DNA from 3 places in the Lysinibacillus sp. FSL H8-0500 genome. Region 3 is predicted to be linked to each of the others. Evidence: predicted binding sites of a transcription regulator. Region 3 holds the regulator's gene; each other region holds the start of a gene.
What was found. The regulator LexA, encoded in region 3, represses DNA repair genes until DNA is damaged. The targets are predictions, from matches to a motif close to CGAACATATGTTCG.

Region 1 (3,293 bases), 740 kb from region 3:
GCTTGGCAGACTTGCAGCAGCTAGAGCTGATACCATTTAAGGCAGCTATTGAGAAGGGAGCAGATGTGGTCATGGTGGCACATATTTTATTGCCAGCGATAGATGCCCAGTATCCTTCCTCAATGTCGAGGGAAATTATTACAGGCATTTTACGCAATGAGCTTGGCTTTGATGGGGTTGTTATGACAGATGATATGACCATGAAGGCAATTACTAATCATTTTGAGATTGGGCAGGCAGCAGTGGATGCGATCAAGGCAGGCAATGATATTGTGTTAATTGCCCATGAGTATGCCAATGTAGAGGCGGCTGTAGGGGCAATTAAAGCGGCTGTTTCTAATGGTGAACTCACAGAAGAACGCATTGATGAAAGTGTTCGCAGAATTATGCAGCTCAAACAAAAATATAAGCTCAGCAATAACCCAGCAGCCACAGTTGATCTTCACAAGCTCAACACAGCAACTGACAGGGTATTGAATACTTATATGAAATAATCATAAAAACGAACTATCTCCTAGAGTATTTTGGAGATAGTTCATTTTTTATTATTGACGATAGATAAGCTGTACAACACCAGAGGAAAATGTTTTGGTTTGAATGAGTGTTAGCTGAAGTCGCTCTGTAATATTTGTAAATAAGGGCTTGCCTTCACCTAATACAATAGGGTGAACAGATAAGCGAAATTCATCTACAAGTCTTAAATTGATAAATGTTGTAATGAGACTGGCACCACCGTAGAGCCAAATATTTTTGCCCTGTTGATGCTTGAGCTTGAACATTTCCTCGGCAATATTTTCACGAATAAAGGTAATATTGTCATGATCGTCTTGCTGTGTTTTTGAAAAGATATACTTGTCTTTGCTATGGATAAGCGACCAAAATTGTTGCTCTTCCGCATCATTTGTTGACGGTGTATATTGTCCCCATGCCTCATAGCTTTTTCTGCCATATAAAATAGTATCAATCTCGTGCAAAAAGCTTGTAAATTCCATGTCAGGCTCCATAATGCACCAATCCACTTCACCGTTTTTACCTTCAATAAAGCCATCTAATGTAACCGCTAAATCTAATATGATTTTTCTATCTGCCATAGTTACGCTCCTTTCGAGAGAAGCTTGATTCTATCATGATGGAATGAAATAAACAAGGAAGGTTGGTCAATAAACGCACGAAATTGGGTGATAAAGCTGCTAAATTGGGTAATAACTTTTTCATCTAGGGTTCATAATAGTAGCTGCTTTGAAACATTGTTAATTTCTTAGTATAATAAAGAACAAACATTCGGGTAAGGAGCGTTTAGCTATGAAATTTATTTTAGCCGAGAAGCCATCTGTTGCGAAAAATATTGCAGATGCCTTATATATTAAACAGAGGCAGGACGGCTTCTTTGAAGGCAATGGTTATATTATTTCGTGGGCTTTTGGCCATCTATTACAGCTTTATGATGCGAAGGACTATGATCCCAAAATGACAAAATGGCAGATGGAGAACTTTCCATTTATTCCAGAACATTTTCGCTACAAGGTAAAACTGGATGCCAAAAAGCGTGGCAAGGAAGATACAGGCGCAAGGAAGCAATTAAAAATTATTCAACGTTTAATCAATCGTTCGGATGTACAGCTGATTATTTCAGCCTGTGATTTTGATCGTGAGGGGCAAATTATCGGCGATAGTATTATTTATCAGCTAAATCGTCAAAAGCCTGTGTACCGTTTGCTATTAAATGAGTGGACAGCGGAAGAGGTGCGTAAAGAGCTAGCGACTATCAAGCCCAATAGTGAATTAAAGCCATTGCAGGATGCAGGGGTGAGTCGGCAATGGGCGGACTGGCTGATTGGCATTAACCTGACATCTGTTGCGACATTAAAATACCAACAAGGCACAGGACAAGCCTTAAATATTGGACGTGTGCTACTACCAACCTTAAAAATTATTTATGACCGAGATCAGGAAATTGAACGCTTTGTCCCTGAAGACTATTTTAAACTAGTAGCAAAATTTAGCACCGATGATGGACGAGTCTATGAGGGCATCTATTATGAAAATAAGGTCGATAGGTTTAAAAATAGAGAGGAACTAGAGCGTATTGAGCAAGCGCTCCATAATGAGCAAGCTACTATAGTTGATAAAAAAGTAGAGCGTAAAAAAGAATATCCACCAATGCTCTTTAATTTATCGAATTTACAGGGTTTTATTACGAGTAAGTATAAGGGCTGGACATCTGATAAAGTGCTCAAAGTGGCACAAACACTCTATGAAAAAAAATATATTACTTATCCTCGTACAGCCAGTGTCGTGTTAGAGGAAAGCTTAGTCGAGAAAACCGCTAAAGTGCTGGAGCGCCTTAAAACAGGCTTACCGTATGAGCATGAGATTCAGTTCGCAAAGAAGAAGCGAATTTTTGACAATGCAAAAGTGGAAAGCCATAGTGCCATTATTCCTACATATGTGATGCCGAAATCATTACCCACAGATGAAGCAATTGTTTATCAGGCCATTAAAAATCGTTTTATTATGCAGTTTATGCCTGTTGCGGAGTATGAGGAAACACGTATTATAACAAAGGTGCAGGAGATACCTGGAATTTTTGCGACAAAGGGAAGGGTGCAATTAGTGGAGGGCTGGAAAAAGGTTGAGGGCATAACGTCAACGGATGTTATTTTGCCACTTGTTCATGTCAATGAGCCTGTTGATATTATAGAGCACCAAATTACAAAGCATGTCACAACACCACCTCAGCGTCATACTGAAAAAACATTACTGCGTGTAATGGAAACATGCGGCAAAGGTGTGGAGGACCCTGCTACTATGGCAGCTATTTTAAGCGGCTATAGTATTGGCACACCTGCTACACGCGCTGAAACGATTAAAAAGCTGCTGACGATTGGCTATATCACAATGGATAATAAAAACTTAGTATGCACAGAGCTTGGGCGCAATTTAGTGGAAACCTTCCCTGTGAAAGATTTATTTGATTTAGAATTTACAGGACGACTAGAAAAAACATTGGCTGATATTGAAAAAAGAAGGTATTCCAAAGAGCAGTTTTTACATTTTATTTGCCAATTTACAGTTCGAGCTGTAGAAACCATTAAAAATAGCGAAGATGTGACATTAAATAAGGTCACACGTACGAAGAAAAAGTTTGAGGCAGTTGGCAAATGCCCTCTATGCGGCCATCAAGTCATTGAAGGGCATAAGGGCTTTGGCTGTAGTAATTGGAAAAATGGCTGTCAATTTGTTATTTGGAAAAATGATAAATTTCTTGCAGCATTAAAGAAAAAGCCAACGAA
Region 2 (3,293 bases), 510 kb from region 3:
TTAAGATAAAAGCCCCAGCCGATATCATGGATTTTGAAAAGGAGCTTTTTCGTGCGAGCTCGAAAAAATCCAGACGCAATTACGCTGGGGCGTAATTGATGTTAAAAGGGTGGATGGTATGGAGCATCTTGGCTCAGTTGTTTACGCTCATTCATATAATGCTTATAGAGCATGGATGCATTGACAAACTGTTTGCTGATGGAGGCATATTGAATAGGAAGCTCAATTTCTTTATCATTTTTTAATGTGATAATACAACCTGTTTTAGTAGGAATAATATTGGTAATGGCGTGAAGACCAATCCATATATTATGGATAGAATTTGGTGAATAAGTTGGTAAAAAAATACAAGGATAGCCATAGTCAAAAGCAACGACAATTGGTAATTTATGTTGATTGCCAAAAAAGAGTTTGGCTGATTGCTTTGCAGCTTCATAGGTTGTTCCTAAGGAGAGACAAGATTTTCGAAGCACATGTAGCGGTTTACGTGTAACGATAAGCTCATTATGTTTGTCAATTACATGTGTAAAAATTTTAGTGTTGTGTTGAATGGGCTGTAGCATGTACGTATTGAAGGATATTAAATAGCGATTTACATAATTAGATGACATATGAAAAGTGCCTCCTTTTTTCTTTTGATGGTTGTAGTATAGGAAATAAAATGAATTTTAGAAAATACCAATACTCCCATGAATCCCTTGAAAAATGACGAAATTGCTTAGAGAGTTTGCTACAAATCACACGAGTTTAATAGCTAATCTAAGTTATTTTCAAGCGTTAAGCATTGCTTTTTTGTTTCAATTTTCATATAATTTAGAAAAGGATCGAGGTGAGATCGTTGGATAAATATTATTCGTACACAGATTTTCTGAAAGCCGTTGGTCAGTCAAAAAAAGTTGATGAGGCAGAGAAATTATTAAACGAGATTTATTTAGATTTATTTTTAAATCGTATCCAGCGTATGCATCGTCAAGAGCAGCTCATGGTTCTAATCGATAGAGCACTCGATGAAAAAGATGAAAACGCATTTTATCGCTACGCAGCTGAACTAAATTCTTTGCAGCAAACAGAGGATGCTTAATACGATGACCCCGCTCTCCATGAATATTGGAGAGCGGGATTTTTTTGATTACGGCTAAATAGTGGGTGGGGCTACTCAAACACACAAGAATGCCACTCCATGCTGAAACCTATTTCAAGTTTTGGAGCTTGAAAACGCGATAAAGCGGCTATTATGTAAGTAGTAAGTTTTAATGGTTACTCTTTCATATTTTTACTGATAGCTTGTTGTATAGATGTGAGACTCCTCCATGAAAAACAGAGAGGTCCCTGAAAGCCCTGTGTTTATGGTATAAATCTACTTTTATCATGGAAGAAAATTGAGAGGCTCATAATTAATGGCTATGCTTTTTAACAATTCATCTGTTTTCAGTGCCCTCGTAGTCAGATTGGAGAAAGCAAGTACCGAGACGAGAAGCTTTACTCCATTCATATATATTTAAAAATTTTACAGAGAGAAAAAGGATTTACAAACATTCGTTCGTTAAATGTTCGAAATTTTACGCTTGCTATGCTAAAATATATGTACAAATTGGAAGGAAAGGACGGGGACATGTGTGCAAACATTTGATTTACAAGCGCCATATCAGCCTAGTGGAGATCAGCCACAGGCAATTGTTGAATTAGTGGAGGGTGTAAAGGAAGGCAAACGTCATCAAACATTGCTAGGTGCTACAGGAACGGGTAAAACGTTTACAATTTCGAATGTTATTCAGCAGGTAAAAAAACCAACACTTATTATGGCACACAATAAAACCTTAGCAGGACAGCTATATAGCGAGTTTAAAGAATTTTTTCCAAATAACGCTGTTGAATATTTTGTTAGCTATTATGATTACTACCAACCAGAAGCCTATGTGCCACAGACAGATACGTATATAGAGAAAGACTCTAGCATTAATGATGAAATTGATAAGCTACGTCACTCTGCCACTTCTGCATTATTTGAGCGTGAGGATGTCATTATTATTGCATCGGTGTCCTGTATTTATGGTTTAGGCTCGCCAGAGGAATATCGTGAAATGGTTGTGTCGATTCGGACAGGCATGGAAATTGAACGTAATCAACTATTGCGCAAACTTGTTGATGTGCAATATGAGCGTAATGATGTAAGTTTTACACGCGGAACTTTTCGGGTACGTGGAGATGTAGTGGAGATATTCCCAGCATCACGTGATGAACATTGTATTCGTGTGGAATTTTTTGGAGATGAAATTGATCGTATTCGTGAGGTAGATGCACTAACAGGTGAAATTTTAGCGGATCGGGATCATGTTGCGATTTTCCCAGCCTCTCACTTCGTGACACGAGAAGAAAAAATGCGAAAAGCAATTGAAAATATTGAAAAAGAACTAGAGGAACGTTTGACGCTGTTGCGAGCTGAGGATAAATTACTGGAGGCACAGCGTTTAGAGCAACGCACACGTTATGATTTAGAGATGATGCGTGAAATGGGCTTTTGCTCAGGCATTGAGAATTATTCACGTCATTTAACATTACGTGAGTCAGGTGCTACGCCTTATACATTATTGGATTATTTCCCTGATGATTTTTTACTGGTTGTGGATGAAAGCCATGTAACACTTCCACAAGTGCGTGGCATGTACAATGGTGACCAAGCTCGTAAAGGTGTATTAGTGGAACATGGCTTCCGTTTGCCCTCAGCACTCGATAACCGTCCATTGCGTTTTGAAGAGTATGAAAATCGTGTGCATCAGGCTATTTATGTTTCTGCAACGCCTGGTCCATATGAGCTGGAGCATACACCAGAAATGGTAGAGCAAATTATTCGTCCTACTGGATTGCTGGACCCGTTAATTGATGTACGTCCGATCGAAGGGCAAATAGATGATTTAATTGATGAGATTCATGAGCGAATGGCACGCAATGAACGTGTGCTTGTGACAACATTAACAAAGAAAATGTCTGAGGATTTAACAGCCTACTTAAAAGAGATGGGCTTAAAGGTTGAATATTTACATTCAGAAATTAAAACACTGGAGCGTATTGAGATTATCCGTGAGCTGCGTAAAGGAACGTATGATGTGCTAATTGGTATTAATTTATTACGTGAAGGGCTTGATATTCCTGAAGTCTCACTTGTAGCCATTTTAGATGCGGATAAGGAAGGCTTTTTACGTTCAGAGCGTTCCTTAATTCAAACAATTGGTCGTGCTGCTCGTAATGCGAATGGTCATGTCATTATGTATGCAGATCATGTAACAGACTCGATG
Region 3 (3,293 bases):
TGGAAAACACATCAGTTGCTGATTTTTGCAATAAATGCAGTACCGCCATTCTCGCATTTCCACGACCTAAACGTGTTTCATCTTGTACAAAAAGGGCACTCACATTTTTTTCTTTAATGAAATCAAGCATTTCAAGCAAGCCTTCTCGTTCTACATCATAGCCACTATGCTTGTCCTTAAAAACGCCCTTCACTTCATAGCCCTGCTCTTTGGCATAGCGTTGCAGTTCTTCCTGCTGACGCTCTAAGGAGGAGCTTTGTGTCTCTTTTTCAGTGCTCACACGACAATAGACAACGGCTGTTAGTTGATTATTTCTCATTGTTCACTTCTCGCAATTTCAATGATTTTGATGGGATTGGCTTGATCACCCAATACAGGTATGACTAATGATTTTCCTGCTACAATTTTAATATCTGTTAACTCATTCTCCATTTTAACAAGCTTAATCCAATCATCTGAACTCATTTTACCACGATATTGCTCTGCTAACGACCATAAGCTATCTCCATGCTCAATTTGAATTTTTGTGTAACTTATATCTCCTGGATCAGTCATGTAAAGGTATGCTGCAAACAGTAAACAAGCTCCTGCTAAAATTGAGATATGCGTATTCTTCTTTAACCAAGTCATCATCATAACCCCTTTTCCAGAATGTTTGTTCGGAATATACGTTCTATAATAAAACGAACAAACGTTTTTGTCAAACACTTTTCGAACCTATGTTTGCATACATGTTCGCATTCTGTTATACTATCAAATAAGAAGAATGATATTAAAAAAAAGAGGTGAGCAAATATGAAAAAAGTGACAAAAAGACAAGAGGATATTCTAGCTTTTATTAAGGAAGAGGTGCGCACGAAAGGCTATCCGCCATCAGTACGTGAAATTGGAGAAGCAGTTGGACTTGCTTCAAGCTCAACCGTTCACGGTCATTTAGCTCGGTTAGAACAAAAAGGTCTTATTCGCCGAGATCCAACGAAGCCACGTGCCATTGAAATTTTAGAGCCAGAGGATGCGATTCAAAAGCAAAATGTTATTCATGTCCCGCTTGTCGGGAAAGTAACGGCTGGTTCTCCTATTACGGCGATTGAAAACATCGAAGAGTACTTCCCGCTACCAGATGCCTATGGGACAAGTGAGGACCAATTATTTATGTTAGAGATTATGGGTGAATCCATGATCGAAGCAGGTATTTTTGACGGGGACTTAGTTATTGTCAAGCAAAAGTCCACTGCTGATAATGGAGATATTGTTGTGGCGATGACGGCTGAGGATGAAGCGACTGTAAAGCGTTTCTTTAAGGAAAAAAATCATTTCCGTTTACAGCCTGAAAATGCAACAATGGAGCCAATTATCGTTGATCAGGTTTCCATTTTAGGACAGGTTGTAGGCCTTTATCGCCGCGTTCATTAATGCTTTATAAAAGTAAGCTTTGAGGATTATGCATTTCTTTGCCAAGCATATATCCTCTTTTTTCTGTGAAAATAAATAATGCCTTTGTTTTTTGAATATTATTAAGTGGACTAGGTCATTCTATAAATAACGAAAAAAGCCAATGAGAAAGCAAAGGTACCTGTCGGAAGGTATCTTGGTTTATAACTTTTGGTTTTTGGTTAAACGAAACCAATTGTGGTTCTTTATATGGCTCCTTGTTCAGTAGCATGGAGTAAATAATTCGAAGCATTCGATGCGAAATCGCAACGAGTGCTTTTTTCTTGCCTCTTCGTGCTGCGAGTGACCAATATTTGTTCGCTAACCAACGATTTCGACTTCTTGAAACTGCCCAAGCTGCCTCACACATGGCCGATTTAATGTGTGGATTTCCCTTAATAGAACGCGTACTTTTTCTTTTTCCTGCACTCTCATGATTACCAGGAGATACGCCTGCCCATGAAGCAAGGTGTTGTGATGTGGGAAACTGATTCATGTTTACACCGATTTCTGCAATGATAACTGCGGCAGTATCTTTTTTTATACCTGGAATTGTCATTAATAATTGAAGTTCTTCATGATAATTTTGTAATAGTTGATTAATCCGTTCTTCAATTTCTAAAACCAATGACTCCAAATATTCAATGTGTCGCCAAGATTGGCGAATAAGAAATAGTTGATGTTCATTGAGTGTTCCAAATAAAGAATCGGTAATCAATTGTTTTTTAGGGGCTAACCTTCCATGAATATTCTTTTCGACATCGGCTTCATCTACATAACCTTGTTCAATTAATCGATTTAGTAATTTACGCCCGGATACGCCAAATACATCTGAAATCACAGTACTTAGTTTGACATTTGAACTTTCTAATACTTTTTGAATGCGATTCTTTTCAGAAGTTAAATGACCAATCCACTTTTTCCGAAGTCTTGTTAAATCTCTGAGTTCTCGAATCTCCACGGGTGGAACAAAACTCTTTTCAATCAAGCCATGACGTAATAACTTCGCAATCCATTCTGCATCTGAAACGTCTGTTTTTCTGCCAGGAACGTTTTTGATTCGTTGGGCATTCGCAAGTGTACTATCAAAAAAGTCCTCCAAAATATTAAATACAGGTTTCCAATACACACCCGTACTCTCCATCGCAATATGTGTAACTTCATGGCTTTCTAACCATTTCAATAGACGAAACAAATCTTTCGTGAGCGTAGGGAAAGTTTCTGTTTCTTGATATACTTCGTTTTCGTGTCTCCCTTTTAAAACGCAAGCAACAATTGTCTCAGAATGCACATCTAAGCCTGCACAATTCTTAATAAATACCTCCATAAAAATCACTCCAAACAATAAAGATCACAAACAGTGAGTGAATTTGAAAATAAGCATTTTTCTGTACGTAGTCATCCGACTATCAAGTGGAGCTAACAAAGGGTTGAACACCAAATTCACTCAAACAGTTTTATGCCCAGGGTCTAAGCCACCAAAAAAAGCCGCGTCTTACATCCTGTTTGTGTCCCTACCATTATGGACAGGAAGAACTTATTTTCATGCCAGGGTTGGGAGAAGAAAGCTCATGATTGTTTTATGCACAAAAAGCTAAATAATAAAAACTCGAACGATTCCACAACACTCCATGCATGTTTCGTAGGATCATTCGAGTTTTAAATTTAGCGAAAAATTTTTTATCCTGCTATTTCCTTCCTCTTGAATTTCAAGCTAGCCTCAATAAACGCTGAAAATAGCCTTTGTGCATGTTCGTCTCCTACAGTAGCTAATTCCTCTGGATGCCACTGCACTGCTAAACAAAATGGCAACTCCTCGTACACTATTGCTTCGACAATACCATCACTTGAGGTTGCTGCTA

Region 1: the regulator LexA is predicted to act here: its motif matches at 1,271-1,284, upstream of MHB44_RS10225 (DNA topoisomerase).
Region 2: the regulator LexA is predicted to act here: its motif matches at 1,530-1,543, upstream of uvrB (excinuclease ABC subunit UvrB).

What each region holds. Positions count from the first base shown of each region.
Region 1 covers NZ_CP150292.1:2,146,644-2,149,936, forward strand. The annotation lists gene nagZ (beta-N-acetylhexosaminidase) at 1-494, shown strand, start outside; gene MHB44_RS10220 (dihydrofolate reductase family protein) at 546-1,091, opposite strand; gene MHB44_RS10225 (DNA topoisomerase) at 1,303-3,293, shown strand, end outside.
Region 2 covers NZ_CP150292.1:899,639-902,931, forward strand. The annotation lists gene MHB44_RS04120 (competence protein ComK) at 102-611, opposite strand; gene MHB44_RS04125 (IDEAL domain-containing protein) at 839-1,081, shown strand; gene uvrB (excinuclease ABC subunit UvrB) at 1,617-3,293, shown strand, end outside.
Region 3 covers NZ_CP150292.1:1,406,645-1,409,937, reverse strand. The annotation lists gene MHB44_RS06530 (recombinase family protein) at 1-319, opposite strand, end outside; gene MHB44_RS06525 (LysM peptidoglycan-binding domain-containing protein) at 316-636, opposite strand; gene lexA (transcriptional repressor LexA) at 796-1,413, shown strand; partial or broken gene MHB44_RS06515 (IS110 family transposase) at 1,622-2,758, opposite strand; gene MHB44_RS06510 (gamma-glutamyl-gamma-aminobutyrate hydrolase family protein) at 3,112-3,293, opposite strand, start outside.